3 regions of the Streptomyces sediminimaris genome follow, and region 3 is predicted to be linked to each of the others. Evidence: predicted binding sites of a transcription regulator. Region 3 holds the regulator's gene; each other region holds the start of a gene.
What was found. Region 3 encodes HrcA, which represses chaperone genes, less so after heat shock. Its sites were predicted from a motif close to TTNGCACTCNGNNNNNCNGAGTGCNAA; they were not measured.
Positions count from the first base shown of each region.

Region 1 (6,322 bases), 980 kb from region 3:
GCGTGGCGTCCTCGACGCCGGTGACGCGCAGACCGGAGGGGCCGTGCGAGGGGGCGTCCGGGTAGGGGGCGTCGCCCTGGTTGCGGACCGTGCCGATGTGCCACAGCTGCGGGACGATCCTGCCGCCCGCCGCGTGCACGGCCTCCGCGACCCTCTGCCATCCCGCGAGCTGCTCCTCGCCGTGGAACCGGGGGACGCGGTCGCTCTGGCCGGCCGACTCGTGGCCGACGTAGGTGCCCTCGGTGACGATCAGCCCGACGCCCGCGGCGGCCCGGCGGGCGTAGTACGACACGACGTCCTCGCCGGGGATGCCGCCCGGGGAGAACATGCGCGTCATCGGGGCCATGACGATGCGGTTGGGGACGGTGAGGCCGTTGATCGTGGTGGGCCGGGAGAGGATCTCGGCGGCGCGGGAGGCGGCGGGGGCGGTCACGTGGGGTACTCCTCGAGGGCTGAGTTAACCGGTCGGTATTAACCGGTCGGTATGTGCGCACGCATTGTTGCACCACCTTAAGCAATCACCTGCGCGCCGCTTCCCATTCCCGGACGGCCTCAAGCACCCGTGTGACGCCGGACACACGAAAGGGCGGCACCCCCTGCCGGAGCAGGAAGTGCCGCCCTCGCGTCAGGACGTTGATCAGCCGGAGCCGGAGCCCCGGGGCCGATCAGAAGTCCATGTCACCGCCCGGCATGCCGCCGCCGGCGGGCGCGGCGGCCTTCTCCGGCTTGTCGGCGATGACGGCCTCGGTGGTGAGGAACAGCGCGGCGATGGAGGCGGCGTTCTGCAGCGCGGAACGGGTCACCTTCGCCGGGTCGATGATGCCTTCCTTGACCAGGTCGACGTACTCGCCGGTCGCGGCGTTCAGGCCGTGGCCCGGGGTCAGGTTGCGCACCTTCTCCACCACGACGCCGCCCTCGAGGCCGGCGTTGACGGCGATCTGCTTCAGCGGGGCCTCGAGCGCGAGCTTCACGGCCTGGGCGCCGGTCGCCTCGTCACCCTCCAGGTCCAGCTTCTCGAAGACGGTGGACGCCTGGATGAGCGCGACGCCACCACCGGCGACGATGCCCTCCTCGACGGCGGCCTTGGCGTTGCGGACGGCGTCCTCGATGCGGTGCTTGCGCTCCTTGAGCTCCACCTCGGTGGCGGCGCCGGCCTTGATGACCGCGACACCGCCGGCGAGCTTCGCCAGGCGCTCCTGCAGCTTCTCGCGGTCGTAGTCCGAGTCGCTGTTCTCGATCTCGGCGCGGATCTGGTTCACGCGGCCCTGCACCTGCTCCGTGGAGCCGGCGCCGTCGACGATGGTGGTCTCGTCCTTGGTGATGACCACCTTGCGGGCGCGGCCCAGCAGGTCGAGGGTCGTGTTCTCCAGCTTGAGGCCGACCTCCTCGGAGATCACCTCGCCGCCGGTGAGGATGGCGATGTCGTTCAGCATCGCCTTGCGGCGGTCACCGAAGCCCGGGGCCTTGACGGCGACGGACTTGAAGGTGCCGCGGATCTTGTTGACGACCAGGGTCGACAGGGCCTCGCCCTCGACGTCCTCGGCGATGATCAGCAGCGGCTTGCCCGACTGCATGACCTTCTCCAGCAGCGGGAGCAGGTCCTTGACCGCGGAGATCTTGGAGTTGGCGATCAGGATGTAGGGGTCGTCGAGCGACGCCTCCATCCGCTCCATGTCGGTGGCGAAGTACGCCGAGATGTAGCCCTTGTCGAAGCGCATACCCTCGGTGAGCTCCAGCTCCAGACCGAAGGTCTGGGACTCCTCGACGGTGATGACGCCTTCCTTGCCGACCTTGTCCATGGCCTCGGCGATGAGCTCGCCGATCTGGGTGTCGGCGGCGGAGATGGAGGCCGTGGAAGCGATCTGCTCCTTGGTCTCGACGTCCTTGGCCTGCTCGAGCAGGGCACCGGAGACGGCCTCGACGGCCTTCTCGATACCGCGCTTGAGGGCCATCGGGTTGGCGCCGGCGGCGACGTTGCGCAGGCCCTCCTTGACCAGGGCCTGGGCGAGAACGGTCGCGGTGGTCGTACCGTCACCGGCGACGTCGTCCGTCTTCTTGGCGACTTCCTTGACCAGCTCGGCGCCGATCTTCTCGTACGGGTCCTCGAGCTCGATCTCCTTGGCGATGGAGACACCGTCGTTGGTGATCGTGGGGGCGCCCCACTTCTTCTCGAGGACGACGTTGCGGCCCTTGGGGCCGAGCGTCACCTTCACGGCGTCCGCGAGCTGGTTCATGCCGCGCTCGAGGCCGCGCCGCGCCTCCTCGTCGAACGCGATGATCTTGGCCATGTGAAGTGGTCCCTCCAGGACTGGGGGTGATTCCTTCGGACCGCGCCCGCGCCCGCGACGGACGGCACGCACGCCTCGTGGTTCCTTGCCCCACCCGGCCTGCGGGCCTCACCGACCCGGTCCTTCTTTGTCACTCTCACCTTCAGAGTGCTAACGCCAATGATTAGCACTCGACCCATGAGAGTGCAAGGTGCGCCCACGGAGCGAGCCGGGGCGGGCGGGCGTGTCCGCGCCCGGCCCCGGACACGCCGAAGGGCCCGCGCCCAGGGCGCGGACCCTTCGATCAAGAACGGAAGAACGTCGCTGCAGTTGACCCGGCGCGTGCTTCAGCCGGCCGCCAGCCGGACCATGTCCGCCTGCGGCCCCTTCTGGCCCTGCGAGATCTCGAAATCGACCCGCTGACCCTCTTCCAGGGTGCGGTAGCCGTCCATCTGAATCGCACTGTAGTGGACGAAAACATCCGCACCACCGTCGACCGCGATGAAGCCGTACCCCTTCTCCGCGTTGAACCACTTGACGGTGCCCTGAGCCATGCCTAACTCCCCTATTACTGGCCCTTGCACGGACCCGCACTTCGCGGATCCGGGTCAGACCTCACCCCCCACGGTTGGGGGCGTGCGCCGGAACGCGTCGACCGCGGCTGAATGTATCTGTCCAACTGCCGTCTGCAACAGGTCAATCGGACGAGAATTCCGGGCACGACCGGTCGGGAATGTACGGAGAATTCACCCGAATCCAGGGCAAGTCGGGCCCCATAAAAGGAGCATAAGACACAAAAGACCTGCACACTTTGGCGACTTCTCGCTGCCCGAGAAGTGGGAACTCATATGCGTCCGGCATGCGGAACGGGGCCGCTTCCCCAACTGTACCGTGCTCAACCATGCAGAATTGCCCCCTCCGCTTCTCTCACGGAGGGGGCAATTCGATGAACTCTTCGTAACCGACCTTACCGACGGTAATGATCGGGGCGTCCGACCTGTTCCTCAGCCTCCGGCGACGGCCGGAATGATCGAGACTCCGGCGCCGTCCGGAGTGGCCGTCTCCAGGCCCTGCTCGAAACGCACGTCGTCGTCGTTGACGTAGACGTTGACGAACCGGCGCAGCCTGCCCTGGTCGTCGAGCACCCGGGCGGCGATACCCGTGTGGTTCTTCTCCAGGTCGGCGATGACCTCGGCGAGGGTCGCGCCCTCGGCGGCGACCTCGGCCTGCCCGCCGGTGTAGGTGCGCAGGATGGTGGGGATACGGACGTTGACGCTCATGCTGATGACCTCCGGGTCGGGAACAGGCTTTTCAGGGGTGCGGGGCTGTGCTGGGGGTGCGGCCACCGCCGCGCGGGCGCGACCGGCCCACCGCGGCCCGCGGACGAACGGCCACCTGCTCAGGCGAGCCCGGCCTCACGGAAGGAATCGAGGTTCGGGCGAATGGTCGCGGTCAGGCCCGTACCGGCCACCGCGTCCAGCGTCTTCAGCCCGTCCCCGGTGTTGAGAACGACCGTCGTCAGCGCCGGGTCCAGCACCCCGTTCTCGATGAGCTTCCTCGTCACGCCGACGGTCACACCGCCCGCGGTCTCCGCGAAGATCCCCTCGGTCCGGGCGAGCAGCTTGATCGCGTCCACGATCTGCCCGTCGCTGACGTCCTCCACCGCGCCGCCGGTGCGCCGCGCGATGTCCAGCACGTACGGGCCGTCGGCGGGGTTGCCGATCGCCAGCGACTTGGCGATGGTGTCCGGCTTCTGCGGGCGGACCACGTCGTGCCCCGCCTTGTACGCCGTCGACACCGGCGAGCAGCCCTCGGCCTGGGCGCCGAAGATCCGGTACGGCCGGTCCTCGACGAGCCCGAGCCTGATCAGCTCCTGCAGACCCTTGTCGATCTTCGTCAGCTGCGAACCGGAGGCGATCGGGATGACCAGCTGGTCCGGCAGCCGCCAGCCGAGCTGCTCGCAGATCTCGTACGCCAGGGTCTTGGAGCCCTCCGCGTAGTACGGCCGCAGGTTGACGTTGACGAAGCCCCAGCCCTCGCCGGCCGGGTCGCCGATCAGCTCGGAGCAGAAACGGTTCACGTCGTCGTAGTTGCCCTCGATGCCGACGAGCTCGCCGCCGTAGACCGCGGCCATGACGACCTTGCCCTGCTCCAGGTCGTGCGGGATGAACACGCAGGAGCGGAAGCCGGCCCGGGCCGCCGCGGCGCCCACGGCGCCGGCCAGGTTTCCGGTGGAGGAGCAGGAGAGGGTGGTGAAGCCGAAGACGCGCGCCGCCTCCAGGGCCTGCGCGACGACGCGGTCCTTGAAGGAGTGCGTCGGGTTGCCGGAGTCGTCCTTGACGTACAGGCCGCCGGTCACGCCCAGCTCGCGGGCGAGGTTGTCGGCCCTGACGAGCTTGGTCCAGCCGGGGTTGATGTTCGGCTTGTCCGCCACGTCCGCCGGGACCGGCAGCAGGGGCGCGTAGCGCCAGATGTTCGCGGGGCCCGCCTCGATGCGCTTGCGGAGCTCCTCGGCGCCGTAGGCCGAGAAGTCGTAGGCGATCTCGAGGGGGCCGAAACACTCCTCGCACGCGAAGACCGGGCCGAGCGGTACCCGGTGACCGCACTCGCGGCAGCTGAGGGCCGCGGCGGGACCGAGGTCGACGGTCGTGGAGTCGGTGGTGCTTGCAACAGTCTGCGCAGCCATATGAGGCGAGGCCCTTTCTCCTCATCTTCCTCACGACGCATCTCGCCGTGAGACGGATTTGGCACCTTCCCTAGCCGGGGAGCCTCGCGGAACGATCAGCACTGATCTACGAGTACCGGCTGGAGGGTTGCCGGGGCTTCATCGGGCCGTTTCCCTCTGCCCCTCTGGATGAGCTGTATGCGGTTGTGAACGGCGGTGACCCCGGACATGCGATGGTCACCGGCGTTGTTCAAGACTGTAACCGACGCCCAGGACAGTTGAGAGAGCCGTCCGTAACGCGAGACAACCGTGAGGAGCCGCCGACCGTGCTGGAAGAAGTCGAGCGCTGGCTGCGCACCCGCTCCTGGGCCCTGTCCGACCGCCCGCTGCACCGGATCCTGGCCGCCAAGCAGCGCACGGGCCAGTCGGTCTCCGTCGTGCTGCCCGCGCTCAACGAGCAGGAGACGGTCGGCGACATCGTCGCCGTCGTCCGCCGCGACCTCATGCGGCAGGTGCCGCTGGTCGACGAGATCGTCGTCGTCGACTCGGGGTCCACCGACCGCACCTCCGAGGTGGCCGCGGCGGCGGGCGCCCGGGTGGTGCACCGGGACGAGATCCTGCCGCGCGTCCCGGCCGTGCCCGGCAAGGGCGAGGTGCTGTGGCGCTCCCTGCTCGTCACGACGGGGGACATCGTCTGCTTCGTCGACGCCGACCTGAGGGAGTTCTCCTCCGGCTTCGTCTCCGGGATCGTGGGCCCGCTGCTCACCGACCCCGGCGTCGAACTGGTCAAGGGCATGTACGACCGCCCGCTGGCCGGGGCCGCGGGACAGGGCGGCCGGGTCACCGAGCTGATGGCGCGCCCGCTGCTGAACATGCACTGGCCGCAGCTGGCCGGCTTCGTGCAGCCGCTCGGCGGCGAGTACGCGGCCCGCCGCTCCCTGCTGGAACAGCTGCCCTTCCCGGTCGGCTACGGCGTGGAGCTGGGCATGCTGGTCGACGCCCTGCACCTGGTGGGCCTCGACGCGCTCGCCCAGGTGGACGTCGGCGTGCGCAAGCACCGCCACCAGGACGGGCAGGCGCTGGGCCGCATGGCCGCCGCGATCTACCGCACGGCGCAGCTGAGGCTGGCCCGCGGGCATCTGCTGCGGCCGTCGCTGACCCAGTTCGAGCGCGGCGAGGACGGTTTCGAGCCGCGGACCCACTCCGTGGACACCGAGGAGCGCCCGCCGATGGTGGAGATCGCCGAGTACGCCGAGCGCCGGGTGGCCTGAGTCCGCCAGTCCGCCCGTCACGCGCCGTATACGGTCCACCCGCAGGGGGCAGCCAAACGTTTGAGCGTTTCCGGGCCTGGCTAGGTTGTGGCGTATGGCTTCCACGCACGGCGCTGCTC
Region 1 covers NZ_JBJWOT010000001.1:3,879,302-3,885,623, forward strand. Annotated here, with positions in the region: gene ACJ9NR_RS17855 (NADH:flavin oxidoreductase) at 1-433, opposite strand, end outside; gene groL (chaperonin GroEL) at 666-2,288, opposite strand; gene ACJ9NR_RS17865 (cold-shock protein) at 2,615-2,821, opposite strand; gene ACJ9NR_RS17870 (MoaD/ThiS family protein) at 3,272-3,547, opposite strand; gene thrC (threonine synthase) at 3,667-4,953, opposite strand; SAM riboswitch class I at 4,972-5,128, opposite strand; gene ACJ9NR_RS17880 (glucosyl-3-phosphoglycerate synthase) at 5,259-6,203, shown strand; gene ACJ9NR_RS17885 (alpha,alpha-trehalose-phosphate synthase (UDP-forming)) at 6,298-6,322, shown strand, end outside.
Region 1: the regulator HrcA is predicted to act here: its motif matches at 2,452-2,478, upstream of groL (chaperonin GroEL).

Region 2 (6,322 bases), 2.2 Mb from region 3:
AGCCCGCCGTTCAGCTCCTCGGCCACCTCGGCGACCAGATGGGCGCGGATCACGGCGCCGTCGGGCTCGTACAGGTACCGCCCGACGGGGCGGACCGCGGGGTCCGGCAGCCCCCTGCCGAGCAGCGTGCGCGGCCCGGGCAGCAGGGTGGCGCGCACGGCACCCGGCCGGGTCCCGAACCACAGCACCGCCTCCTTCACGTCACCGCCGTCCGAGATCCACTCGGCCCCGGCGTCCTGCGGAACGGCCTCGTGGGGGATGCCGGGTGCCACCTTCAGCGCCGCGTGCGGTGCCCCGCGGGCGGCCTCCACGGCCCACGACAGGGGCGGGGAGTAGGCCTCCGGGTCGAAGACGCGCCCCCGTCCGCCCCGCCGCGCCGGGTCCACGAACACGGCGTCGTACCCGTCCGTACCGACCCGTGTGACATCGTCCTCGCGCACCTCGATCAGCTCGCCCAGCCCCAGCGCCCCCGCGTTCGCCCGGGCCGCGGCCGCCGCCGCCGGGTCCCGGTCCACGGCGAGCACGCGGATGCCCGCCCGGGCGAAGGCGACGGCGTCCCCGCCGATCCCGCAGCACAGGTCGGCGACGGACGTCACCCCCAGCTCCCGCAGCCGCTGCGCGCGGTGGGCGGCGACGCTCGCCCGTGTCGACTGCTCCACGCCGTTGGGCGTGAAGAACATCCGCTCCGCGTCCGCGGCGCCGAACTTGGCCGCCGCCCGCTGCCGCAGCCGCGCCTGGCCGATCGCCGCCGCCACCAGCTGCGCGGGGTGCGCGCGGCGCAGCCGGGTGGCGACGGCGAGTTCGTCGGCGGGCGCCGTACCGCGCACCTCCTCGAGGAGGGCGCGGCCTTCGGGGGTGAGGAGGGGGGCGAGGTCGTTCACCGGGTCATTGTGGGCCAGTCGGTGGACGGTGTGCCTCCGGAAGCGGTGTCGGGCCCGTTTCACCGCCCGCGCCTGCGAGGATCCGGCGCCATGCGAGAAGTAGGACAAAATGAAAAGAATCGGGCTCACCGGAGTGTCCGGGTCCGTGGCGCCCTCGCCGCCCTGGCCGTCGCGGCCGTCGCCTCGGGCTGCGGCTCGCCCGGCGGCCGCGAGGCACGTCCGGCCGGCGGCCCGCAGGCGCTTCAGGCGCCCCCCGCCCGCGCCCTCGGCTCCTACGCCGCGAAGCTGCGCGCGGCGCACGCCGCCCGCGTCGCCGCGGCGAAACGCTGGGGTCTGGCCAGGGTCCCGCTCGCGGCCCCGCCGCCGCCCGCGAAGAAGCCGAGGATCACCGCCCGCAAGGGCTTCGAGGTGCGCGGGCAGGAGGAACTGGGCCTGCCGCCGGTCTTCACCACCGTCCCCACCAAGCAGAAGGTCGTCTTCCTGACCATCGACGACGGCGCCGAGAAGGACCCGGCGTTCCTGCGGATGATGAGCGAGCTGAAGATCCCGTACAACGCCTTCCTCAGCAACTTCCTGATCAAGGACGACTACGGCTACTTCAAGAAGCTGCAGGACCGGGGCGCCGTCCTGAACAACCACACCCTGCACCACCCCTACCTGCCCGCCCTCTCCTACCGGCAGCAGAGGCGCGAGATCTGCGGCATGCAGGACGTGCTGGAGAAGCACTACGGCAAGCGCCCCGTCCTCTTCCGCCCACCCTTCGGCAACTACAACCAGGACACCCTGCGCGCCGCCAAGTCCTGCGGCATCAAGTACGCGCCCATCTGGGACGAGGAGGTCTACGTCGACCACTGGGAGTACCGCGAGGACGACCAGGACCTGCACCCCGGCGACATCGTCCTCACCCACTTCCGCGGCCGCGACGAGTGGCACGGCACGATGGTCGACGACATGCGCCGCTTCCTGGACAAGGTGACGGCCAAGGGCTACGCGGTCGCCCGTCTGCAGGACTACCTGTGAGGCCGGGGGCGGCCCTGGGGGCCGGCGCGCTGGCACTCGCGCTGCTCACCGGCTGCGCCCAGTCCGTCGACCCCCTGGAGCGGCTGAGCGAGAAGGCGGCCCAGCGGGTGCGGCCGCACCCGCCGGCCGGCCCGGCCGAGCGGGCCTACCGCCGCTGGGGCCTGCCCGCCCCGCTCGCGCCGGCGCCGAAGCCCTCCCGCCCCTCACCGGCCCCCGCGGCGGGCCGGGAGCCGCCCCCGGTGGTGCGCCGCGTGCGGACCCGCGACAAGGTCGTCTTCCTGACCTACGACGACGGCGCGGAGCGGGACCCGCGCTTCGTCGACATGGTCCGCGAACTGCGCCTGCCCGTCAGCGTGTTCCTCACCGACAGCGTCGTCGGACCGGGCTACGGCCACTTCGCCCGGCTGCGGGCGGTCGGCGCGGGCATCGAGAACCACACCCTCGACCACCCCGCCCTGCGCGGACTGCCCTACGCCGGCCAGCGCGCCGAGATCTGCGGCCAGCAGGACAAGCTCCGCTCCCGCTTCGGCGTCCGCCCCCGCCTCTTCCGCCCGCCCTACGGCACCTACGACGCCACCACCCGGCGGGCGGCCGCCGACTGCGGCGTCTCGGCCCTCGTGCTCTGGCGCGTCGCCATGACCGGCGCCGGCGGCCTGACGTACGCCGGCGGCGCCCACCACCTCGGCCCCGGCGACATCGTCGCGGTGGATCCGGACGAGGGCACGGGCCTGAGCCTGCGCGGGCGCACCCTGCGCCTGCTGCGCCGGCTGCAGAAGCGGGGCCTGACCGTGGGGCGCCTGGAGGACTACGTCTGAAGTCCGGGGCGCCGGGTACGCGCTCCCGGCCCGCCCGGCGCCCGCGGACGGGGCACGTCGGGCCGGTGATTCCCGCCGACGCGCCGCCGGAACTGGCACTCCGCTTGACCGAGTGCTAATCGCGGTCATAGTCTCGGGTCTGGCACTCCCCCCGGGAGAGTGCCAACCACGCGACGGGCAGGTCCGGCACCCGCGACGACGGATCGACCTGGTCGCCACCTCAGACAGTTAACCCCGTGAGATCTCCGAAGGGGGAGGTCGGATCGTGACGACCGCCAGCTCCAAGGTTGCCATCAAGCCGCTCGAGGACCGCATCGTGGTCCAGCCGCTGGACGCCGAGCAGACCACGGCCTCTGGCCTGGTCATTCCGGACACCGCCAAGGAGAAGCCCCAGGAGGGCGTCGTCCTGGCCGTGGGCCCGGGCCGTTTCGAGAACGGCGAGCGCCTGCCGCTCGACGTCAAGACCGGTGACATCGTGCTGTACAGCAAGTACGGCGGCACCGAGGTGAAGTACAACGGCGAGGAGTACCTCGTCCTCTCGGCTCGCGACGTGCTCGCGATCGTCGAGAAGTAATTCGTCTCGCACACATTGCTTCGAGCTGCGCCCCTGGCCCCCGCGACCATTAACAAGCCGGGCGCCCGGGGCGCAGCTGCTTTTTTCCACCCCTGAAATCCGAGAGGGCTCCCGCTGTCATGGCGAAGATCCTGAAGTTCGACGAGGACGCCCGTCGCGCCCTCGAGCGCGGCGTCAACAAGCTGGCCGACACGGTCAAGGTGACGATCGGCCCCAAGGGCCGCAACGTCGTCATCGACAAGAAGTTCGGCGCCCCCACCATCACCAACGACGGCGTCACCATCGCCCGTGAGGTCGAGGTCGAGGACCCGTACGAGAACCTCGGCGCGCAGCTGGTGAAGGAGGTGGCGACCAAGACCAACGACATCGCGGGTGACGGCACCACCACCGCCACCGTGCTCGCCCAGGCGCTGGTGCGCGAGGGCCTGAAGAACGTCGCCGCGGGCGCCTCCCCGGCGCTGCTGAAGAAGGGCATCGACGCGGCCGTGGCCGCCGTCTCCGAGGAGCTCCTCGCCGGCGCCCGTCCGATCGACGAGAAGTCCGACATCGCCGCCGTGGCCGCGCTGTCCGCCCAGGACGAGCAGGTCGGCGAGCTCATCGCCGAGGCGATGGACAAGGTCGGCAAGGACGGCGTCATCACCGTCGAGGAGTCCAACACCTTCGGTCTGGAGCTGGACTTCACCGAGGGCATGGCCTTCGACAAGGGCTACCTGTCGCCGTACTTCGTGACGGACCAGGAGCGCATGGAAGCTGTCCTGGAGGACGCCTACGTCCTCATCAACCAGGGCAAGATCTCCTCCATCGCCGACCTGCTGCCGCTGCTGGAGAAGGTCATCCAGGCCGGTTCCTCCAAGCCGCTGCTGATCATCGCCGAGGACGTCGAGGGCGAGGCCCTGTCGACGCTGGTCGTCAACAAGATCCGCGGCACCTTCAACGCCGTCGCGGTGAAGGCCCCCGGCTTCGGCGACCGCCGCAAGGCGATGCTGCAGGACATGGCCACCCTCACCGGTGCCACGGTCATCTCCGAGGAGGTCGGCCTCAAGCTCGACCAGGTCGGCCTGGAGGTGCTGGGCTCCGCCCGCCGCATCACGGTCACCAAGGACGACACGACCATCGTGGACGGCGCCGGTGACTCCGCCGACGTCCAGGGCCGCGTCGCCCAGATCAAGGCCGAGATCGAGAACACCGACTCCGACTGGGACCGCGAGAAGCTCCAGGAGCGCCTCGCGAAGCTGGCCGGCGGCGTGTGCGTGATCAAGGTCGGCGCCGCCACCGAGGTGGAGCTGAAGGAGAAGAAGCACCGCCTGGAGGACGCCATCTCCGCGACCCGCGCCGCGGTCGAGGAGGGCATCGTCTCCGGTGGTGGCTCGGCTCTCGTCCACGCCGTGAAGGTGCTCGGGGACAGCCTCGGCAAGACCGGCGACGAGGCCACGGGTGTCGCGGTCGTCCGCCGCGCCGCGGTCGAGCCGCTGCGCTGGATCGCCGAGAACGCCGGCCTGGAGGGCTACGTCATCACCTCCAAGGTCGCCGAGCTCGAGAAGGGCCAGGGCTTCAACGCCGCCACCGGTGAGTACGGCGACCTGGTCAAGGCCGGCGTCATCGACCCGGTCAAGGTCACCCGCTCCGCCCTGGAGAACGCCGCCTCCATCGCCTCCCTCCTGCTGACGACCGAGACCCTGGTCGTCGAGAAGAAGGAAGAGGAAGAGCCGGCCGCCGCCGCAGGCGGCCACGGGCACGCCCACTGAGGCACGCGCTCGCAGAAGGCCCCCGCTCCCGTCGGAGGAGCGGGGGCCTTCTCCATGGGCGGGGAACCCCGGCTCGATGAAGCCGGACATCCATGCGGGCCGGGCGGGGAGCGGCCCGGACGGGCACGCCCGGCCGAAGCGGGAAGAGGCGGGACGTCAGGACCGACCGGACGTCCTCAGCCCGCCGCGCGGCCCGACGGCTGACGGGCGGTCGCCGCACTCGGTGACCGGCCCTACTGCGGCCCGTACTTCCGCCCCGTCCGCGAGGTGATCCCGCCCAGCAGCCCCCGCGGCGTCACCTTCACGAGCCCCATCAGCGCCTTGTAGCGGGGATCGGGGATCGACAGCGACTTGCCCCGGGCGAGGTCCTGCAGCGCCGACGCGACCAGTTTGTCCGCGTCCAGCCACATCCAGCCGGGGATGTTGTCCGTGCCCATGCCCGCCCGCTGGTGGAACTCCGTCCGCACGAACCCCGGGCACAGCGCCATCAACCGCACGCCGCTGCCCGCCAGGTCCTTCGCGGCTCCCTGGGTGAACTGCACGACCCACGCCTTGGAGGCGCCGTAGGTGCCGCGCGGTACGAAGGCGGCCACCGACGCCACGTTGACGACTCCGCCCCGGCCGCGCTCGCGCATCGCCCCGGTCGCCGCCGCCGTGAGCCGCAGCACCGCCTCGCAGTGCACCTTGAGCATGGTCAGCTCGTCGGCCATCGAGACCTCGAGGAAGCGGCCCTTGTTGCCGAAACCGGCGTTGTTGACCAGCAGGTCGACGGGGTTTCTGCGGTCGGACACGCGCGTGGCCGCGGCCTCGATGCCGTCGTCCGTGGCGAGGTCGGCCGTGAGGACCTCCGCCTCGATGCCGTGCCGGTCGTGCAGTTCGGTCGCCTGCTCCCGCAGCCGCTTGGTGTCGCGCGCCACGAGGACGAGGTTGTGCCCGTCGGCCGCCAGCCGACGCGCGAACGCGGCGCCGATGCCCGCGGTCGATCCCGTAATCAGAGCCGTTGTCATGGGCCAAGGGTAGTGACCGGGGCCGGCGCTCCCCGCCGTGCGCGGCGGCGTGCGGCACCGCTTCGGTGACGCCGTGTCAGCCGCCGTTCAGCGCCACGTACTCGCGGGCGAGCGCCAGCGCCTCCGAGTGCAGCGCGGGCCCGGCCGCGAGCAGGCGCGGCAGCAGTTCACGCTCCGTGGTGACCGCGCGGAACTGCATCGCGGCCGTCACCCCGTGCTCCGGCCGGTGCACGATCTCGACCGGATCCCCGGCCCGGACCTCACCCGCTTCGACGACTCT
Region 2 covers NZ_JBJWOT010000001.1:5,137,337-5,143,658, forward strand. Annotated here, with positions in the region: gene ACJ9NR_RS24075 (THUMP-like domain-containing protein) at 1-881, opposite strand, end outside; gene ACJ9NR_RS24080 (polysaccharide deacetylase family protein) at 972-1,901, shown strand; gene ACJ9NR_RS24085 (polysaccharide deacetylase family protein) at 2,009-2,716, shown strand; gene groES (co-chaperone GroES) at 2,982-3,290, shown strand; gene groL (chaperonin GroEL) at 3,410-5,035, shown strand; gene ACJ9NR_RS24100 (SDR family NAD(P)-dependent oxidoreductase) at 5,269-6,042, opposite strand; gene ACJ9NR_RS24105 (MOSC domain-containing protein) at 6,119-6,322, opposite strand, start outside.
Region 2: the regulator HrcA is predicted to act here: its motif matches at 2,809-2,835, upstream of groES (co-chaperone GroES).

Region 3 (6,322 bases):
CGACGGCGAGCCGGTCCCCGCCGACGGCGCCCTGCCCGCCTCCGCGCTCGCCGGCGCCGCCGCCCGCCCCCTCGGGTTCTACCTGCACGTCCCGTACTGCGCGACCCGCTGCGGCTACTGCGACTTCAACACCTACACCGCCACCGAACTGCGCGGCACCGGCGGCGTCCTCGCCTCCCGCGAGAACTACGCGGACACCCTGATCGACGAGCTCCGCCTGGCGAGGAAGGTCCTGGGCGACGACCCGCGCCCGGTCCGCACGGTCTTCGTCGGCGGCGGCACCCCGACGCTGCTGCCCGCGGCCGATCTCGTCCGCATGCTCGGGGCGATCCGCGACGAGTTCGGCCTCGCGCCCGACGCGGAGGTCACGACGGAGGCGAACCCGGAGTCGGTGGATCCCGCGTATCTGGCCGTCTTGCGGGAGGGCGGCTTCAACCGCGTCTCCTTCGGCATGCAGAGCGCGAAGCGGCATGTGCTGCGCGTGCTGGACCGCACCCACACCCCGGGCCGCCCGGAGGCGTGCGTGGCGGAGGCCCGCGCGGCGGGCTTCGAGCATGTGAACCTGGACCTGATCTACGGCACGCCGGGGGAGTCGGACGACGACTGGCGGGCGTCGCTGGAGGCGGCGATCGGCGCGGGCCCGGACCACGTCAGCGCCTACGCCCTGATCATCGAGGAAGGCACGCAGCTGGCCCGCCGCATCCGCCGCGGCGAGGTCCCGACGACGGACGACGACGTCCACGCGGACCGGTACCTGATCGCGGAGGACGTCCTGTCCGCGGCCGGTTTCGACTGGTACGAGGTCTCCAACTGGGCCACCGCTCCCGCGGCCCGCTGCCTGCACAACGAGCTGTACTGGCGCGGCGCCGACTGGTGGGGCGCGGGCCCCGGCGCGCACTCGCACGTCGGCGGGGTGCGCTGGTGGAACGTGAAGCACCCGGGCGCCTACGCGGCGTCACTGGCGCAGGGGCGGTCGCCGGGAGCGGGGCGCGAACTGCTGTCGGAGGAGGACCGCCGGGTGGAGCGGATCCTGCTGGAGCTGCGGCTGCGGGAGGGGGTGCCGCTGTCGCTGCTGAAGGAGGACGGCCTCGCGGCGTCCCGGCGGGCACTGGGGGAGGGGCTGCTGGAGGGCAGGCCGTACGAGGAGGGGCGAGCGGTGCTGACGTTGCGGGGGCGTTTGCTGGCGGATGCGGTGGTGCGAGACCTGGTGGACTGATCACTCCGGCGGGTGAATCGCCCCGGAACTGCGGTTCGGTCCCTAACCTGGTTCGTAGTCTGCCGCTGACAGTACGCGGCGAATGTGGAGGCCACGGAGATGACCGCTGTGGACGAACGTGGAGTCGCGGAGTTCTTCGAGGGATTCGAGCCGCCCGAGGGGCTCAAGGTGGAGCTCCTGCGGGGGGAAATCGTGATGATGGCCAGCCCTGATCTGGTGCACAACCTGATCGTGCTGCTCACGGAGAGGCAGATCCCACTGGATCGCTGGTATCCCCTCCAGACTCAGGAAGTCGACGTCGTCGACGAGGCGAGCGAGCCGGTTCCGGACCTCGTGGTCGTCGCGCGCGACATGTTGCCCGGCTCAGGGCGACTGCTGCCGAGTCAGTTGATCACGGCTGTTGTCGAGGTCGTTTCCAGGACCAGCGTCCAGCGGGACTATGAGATCAAGCGGTCGATCTACGCCGCCGGGAAGGTGCCCGCCTACCTCATCGTGGACCCGATCATGGCGCAATGCGTCCTGTTGACGGTGCCCGAGGGGAAGGGCGAGAACGCCGACTACCGGACGCAGCACCTCGCGAAGTTCGGTGAACCGCTGCCGCTCGACGTTCTGGGCATCGAGCTTGACACCAGTGAGTTCGGAACCTTGCCCAACGCTAGGCCCCACCGCTACCCGTGACGAAGTCGATCAGTTCCTCCACCCGCCCGAGCAGCTCCGGCTCCAGGTCCTTGTAGGAGCCGACCCGCTTCAGGATCGCCTGCCAGACCGCCCCGGTGTTCTCCGGCGGCCACCCCAGCGCCCGGCACACCCCCGTCTTCCAGTCCTGCCCGTGCGGGACGCGCGGCCACGCGTCGATGCCCAGGGACGCCGGTTTCACCGCCTCCCAGATGTCGATGTACGGGTGGCCGACCACCAGCGTGTGCTCACTCGTGACCGACTCCGCGATGCGCCACTCCTTGGTGCCCGGCACGAGATGGTCCACGAGCACCCCCAGCCGCGCGTCCGGCCCGGGGCCGAATCCGGCCACGATCGACGGCAGGTCGTCGACGCCCCCCAGGTACTCCACGACCACGCCCTCGACGCGCAGGTCGTCGCCCCAGACCTTCTCGACCAGTTCCGCGTCGTGCCGGCCCTCGACGTAGATCCGCCCGGCGCGCGCCACCCGCGCGCGTGCGCCGGGGACGGCCACCGAACCGGACGCCGTACGGGCCGGACGCACCGGAGCCGCGCCGGACGGGCGCACGAGCGTCACCACCCTGCCCTCCAGCAGGAACCCCCGCGGCTCCAGCGGGAACACCCGGTGCTTGCCGAAGCGGTCCTCCAGGGTCACCGTGCCCGCCTCGCAGCGGATCACCGCCCCGCAGAAACCCGTGCCGGGCTCCTCGACCACCAGACCGGGCTCGGCCGGGACCTCCGGCGCGGGCTCGGACTTCTTCCACGGCGGGGTCAGGTCGGCGGAGTACGAACGAGGCCGCGGGCCCGAGGGGCCCCCGTTGGCCGGGCGGTGGCGGGAGACGGGTGGGCGCATTCGGACGACGATAGGAGAACCGGCCGGCCGGTGGTCACGACACGCCGAAACGCGCCGCCAGCTCGTCCCGCTGGGCCCGCACGAACCGCGCGTCCACCACCGCTCCGTGACCGGGCACGTACAGCGCGTCCTCGCCGCCCAGGTCGAGCAGCCGGTCGAGCGCGGCCGGCCAGTGCGAGGGCACGGCGTCGGAACCCGCCTGCGGCCGCCCCGACTCCTCGACCAGGTCGCCGCAGAAGACCACCTCGGGGGAGCCGGGCACCAGCACCGCCAGGTCGTGGGCCGTGTGGCCGGGGCCCACGTTCGCCAGCAGCACCTGCCGGCCGCCGCCCAGGTCGAGGGTCCACTCCCCGGAGACGTGGTGCCGGGGCGCGGCCAGCGCGTCCACCGCCTCCTCGGCCGCCCGCTCGTCCAGCCCGTGGCCCACCGCGTCCGCCCGCAGCTCCTCGCGCGCGTGCCGCGCCTCGAACAGCGCGTCCACGCCCACGGCGCCGTACACCTCCGCGCCCGCGAACGCCGCCGCCCCGAAGACGTGGTCGAAGTGCGGATGGGTGAGGGCGAGATGGGTCACACGGTGACCGGCGAGCCGCTGCGCCTCGGTGCGCAGCCGGGTGCCCTCCGCGAGGCTCGAACCCGCGTCGATCACGAGCGCCGTGCCCGCCCCCACGACCAGGCCCGCCGTGCAGTCCCAGTGCGGAAGCCGGCGGCGCCCGGTCCCGTCCGCCACCCGCTCCCACCCGAGCTCTTCCCAAGTCACCGTCATACCGCGACGCTAGCGGTACGGGCCGGCCCGGCGGGGACTGCCTTGCCCGGGGTGTACCCCACCGCCGTACACTGGGCCGGGGAACTCTGGCACTCGGATGGACAGAGTGCCAGGCAAAGCGCCCGGGGACGACTTTCTGGAGGTGTGCGCGAATGCTGAGTGAACGACGGCTCCAGGTGCTGCGCGCCATCGTCCAGGACTACGTCGGCACCGAGGAGCCGGTGGGCTCCAAGGCGCTGACCGAGCGGCACGGCCTCGGCGTCTCCCCGGCCACCGTGCGCAACGACATGGCGGCCCTGGAGGACGAGGGCTACATCGCCCAGCCGCACACCAGCGCCGGGCGCATCCCGACCGACAAGGGCTACCGGCTGTTCGTCGACAAGCTCGCCGGCGTCAAGCCGATGTCCGGACCCGAGCGGCGCGCGATCCAGAACTTCCTCGACGGCGCCGTGGACCTCGACGACGTCGTGGCACGGACGGTACGGCTGCTCGCGCAGCTCACCCGGCAGGTCGCCGTCGTGCAGTACCCCTCGCTGACCCGCTCGACGGTGCGGCACGTGGAGCTGCTCTCGCTCGCCCCCGCGCGCGTGATGCTCGTGCTGATCACCGACACCGGCCGGGTCGAGCAGCGCATGGTGGACTGCCCGGCGCCGTTCGGAGAGGCCTCGCTGGCGGATCTGCGGGCGCGGCTCAACAGCCGGGTCGCGGGACGCCGTTTCGCGGACGTGCCCCGGCTCGTGGAAGACCTGCCGGACGCCTTCGACGTGGAGGACCGGGGCACGGTCGCCACGGTGCTCTCCACCCTCCTCGAGACACTCGTCGAGGAGAACGAGGAGCGGCTGATGATCGGCGGCACCGCCAATCTGACCCGCTTCACACATGACTTCCCCCTCACGATCCAGCCGGTGCTCGAGGCGCTGGAGGAGCAGGTCGTGCTCCTCAAGCTGCTCGGGGAGGCCGGGGATTCGGGCATGACCGTACGCATCGGTCATGAGAACGCCTATGAGGGACTCAACTCCACTTCTGTGGTGTCGGTGGGCTACGGTTCGGGCGGCGAGGCAGTCGCCAAGCTCGGCGTGGTCGGCCCGACCCGCATGGACTACCCGGGAACGATGGGAGCGGTACGCGCAGTGGCACGGTACGTCGGACAGATCCTGGCGGAGTCGTAAGTGGCCACCGACTATTACGCCGTCCTCGGCGTGCGCCGCGACGCGTCGCAGGAAGAGATCAAGAAGGCCTTCCGGCGGCTCGCGCGCGAGCTGCACCCGGACGTCAACCCGGACCCGAAGACCCAGGAGCGGTTCAAGGAGATCAACGCCGCCTACGAGGTGCTGTCGGACCCGCAGAAGAAGCAGGTCTACGACCTCGGCGGCGACCCGCTCTCGCAGGCGGGCGGCCAGGGCGCGGGCGGCTTCGGCGCCGGCGGCTTCGGCAACTTCTCCGACATCATGGACGCCTTCTTCGGCACGGCCTCGCAGCGCGGCCCGCGCTCGCGCACCCGCCGCGGCCAGGACGCCATGATCCGGCTGGAGGTCGAACTCGACGAGGCGGCCTTCGGCACGACCAAGGACATCCAGGTCGACACGGCGATCGTCTGCTCCACCTGCAACGGTGAGGGCGCGGCGCCGGGTACCTCCGCGCAGACCTGTGACATGTGCCGGGGCCGCGGTGAGGTCTCGCAGGTCACCCGGTCCTTCCTGGGCCAGGTCATGACCTCGCGGCCGTGCCCGCAGTGCCAGGGCTTCGGCACCGTGGTGCCCAGCCCCTGCCCGGAGTGCGCGGGCGACGGCCGGGTCCGCTCCCGCCGCACGCTCACCGTCAAGATCCCGGCCGGTGTGGACAACGGCACCCGCATCCAGCTCGCGGGCGAGGGCGAGGTCGGCCCCGGCGGAGGCCCCGCCGGCGACCTCTACGTCGAGATCCACGAACTGCCGCACTCGACGTTCCAGCGGCGCGGCGACGACCTGCACTGCACGGTGACGATCCCGATGACCGCGGCGGCCCTGGGCACCAAGGTCCCGCTGGAGACCCTGGACGGCCTGGAGGAGGTCGACATCCGGCCCGGCACCCAGTCCGGCCAGTCGATCCCGCTGCACGGCCGGGGCGTGACGCATCTGCGGGGCGGCGGCCGCGGCGACCTCGTCGTGCACGTCGAGGTCCAGACCCCGAACAAGCTCGACCCCGACCAGGAACGCCTGCTGCGCGAACTGGCCAAGCTGCGCGGCGAGGAACGACCCCAGGGACAGTTCCAGCCGGGGCAGCAGGGTCTGTTCTCCCGGTTGAAGGATGCGTTCAACGGGCGCTGACGCGTGTCGGGCCGTCTGCTGGGGGTCCGGGGGTCGGCCCCCGGGCAGGTACAGTCGGCCGGGGCAGCAGGGTCTGTTCTCCCGGTTGAAGGACGCGTTCAACGGGCGCTGAGCCGTGGCCGCCGGGGCGGCCCCCGCGAAGGGGACGGGTGGATTCGGACTTGTTCGGAGGACGTGACAACATGCCGTCATGTCCTCCGCGCTGACCGATCTCTTCCCGCTTCCGATCGTGCAGGCCCCCATGGCGGGCGGCGTCTCCGTGCCCCATCTCGCCCAGGCCGTGTCCGAGGCCGGCGGGCTGGGGTTCCTGGCCGCCGGGTACAAGACGGCCGACGGCATGTACCAGGAGATCAAGCAACTCCGCGCGCTGACCACCCGCCCCTTCGGCGTGAACCTGTTCGTGCCGCAGCCCGAACACCCCGGCGCGGGCACCGGCTCCGGCGCGGCGGCCGGCGCCGCGCTCCCCTCGGCGGGCGCGGTCGAGATCTACGCCCACCAGCTGGCCGGCG
Region 3 covers NZ_JBJWOT010000001.1:2,898,642-2,904,963, reverse strand. Annotated here, with positions in the region: gene hemW (radical SAM family heme chaperone HemW) at 1-1,216, shown strand, start outside; gene ACJ9NR_RS13550 (Uma2 family endonuclease) at 1,316-1,894, shown strand; gene ACJ9NR_RS13545 (DUF3097 domain-containing protein) at 1,872-2,744, opposite strand; gene ACJ9NR_RS13540 (MBL fold metallo-hydrolase) at 2,779-3,507, opposite strand; gene hrcA (heat-inducible transcriptional repressor HrcA) at 3,660-4,676, shown strand; gene dnaJ (molecular chaperone DnaJ) at 4,677-5,813, shown strand; gene ACJ9NR_RS13525 (nitronate monooxygenase) at 6,004-6,322, shown strand, end outside.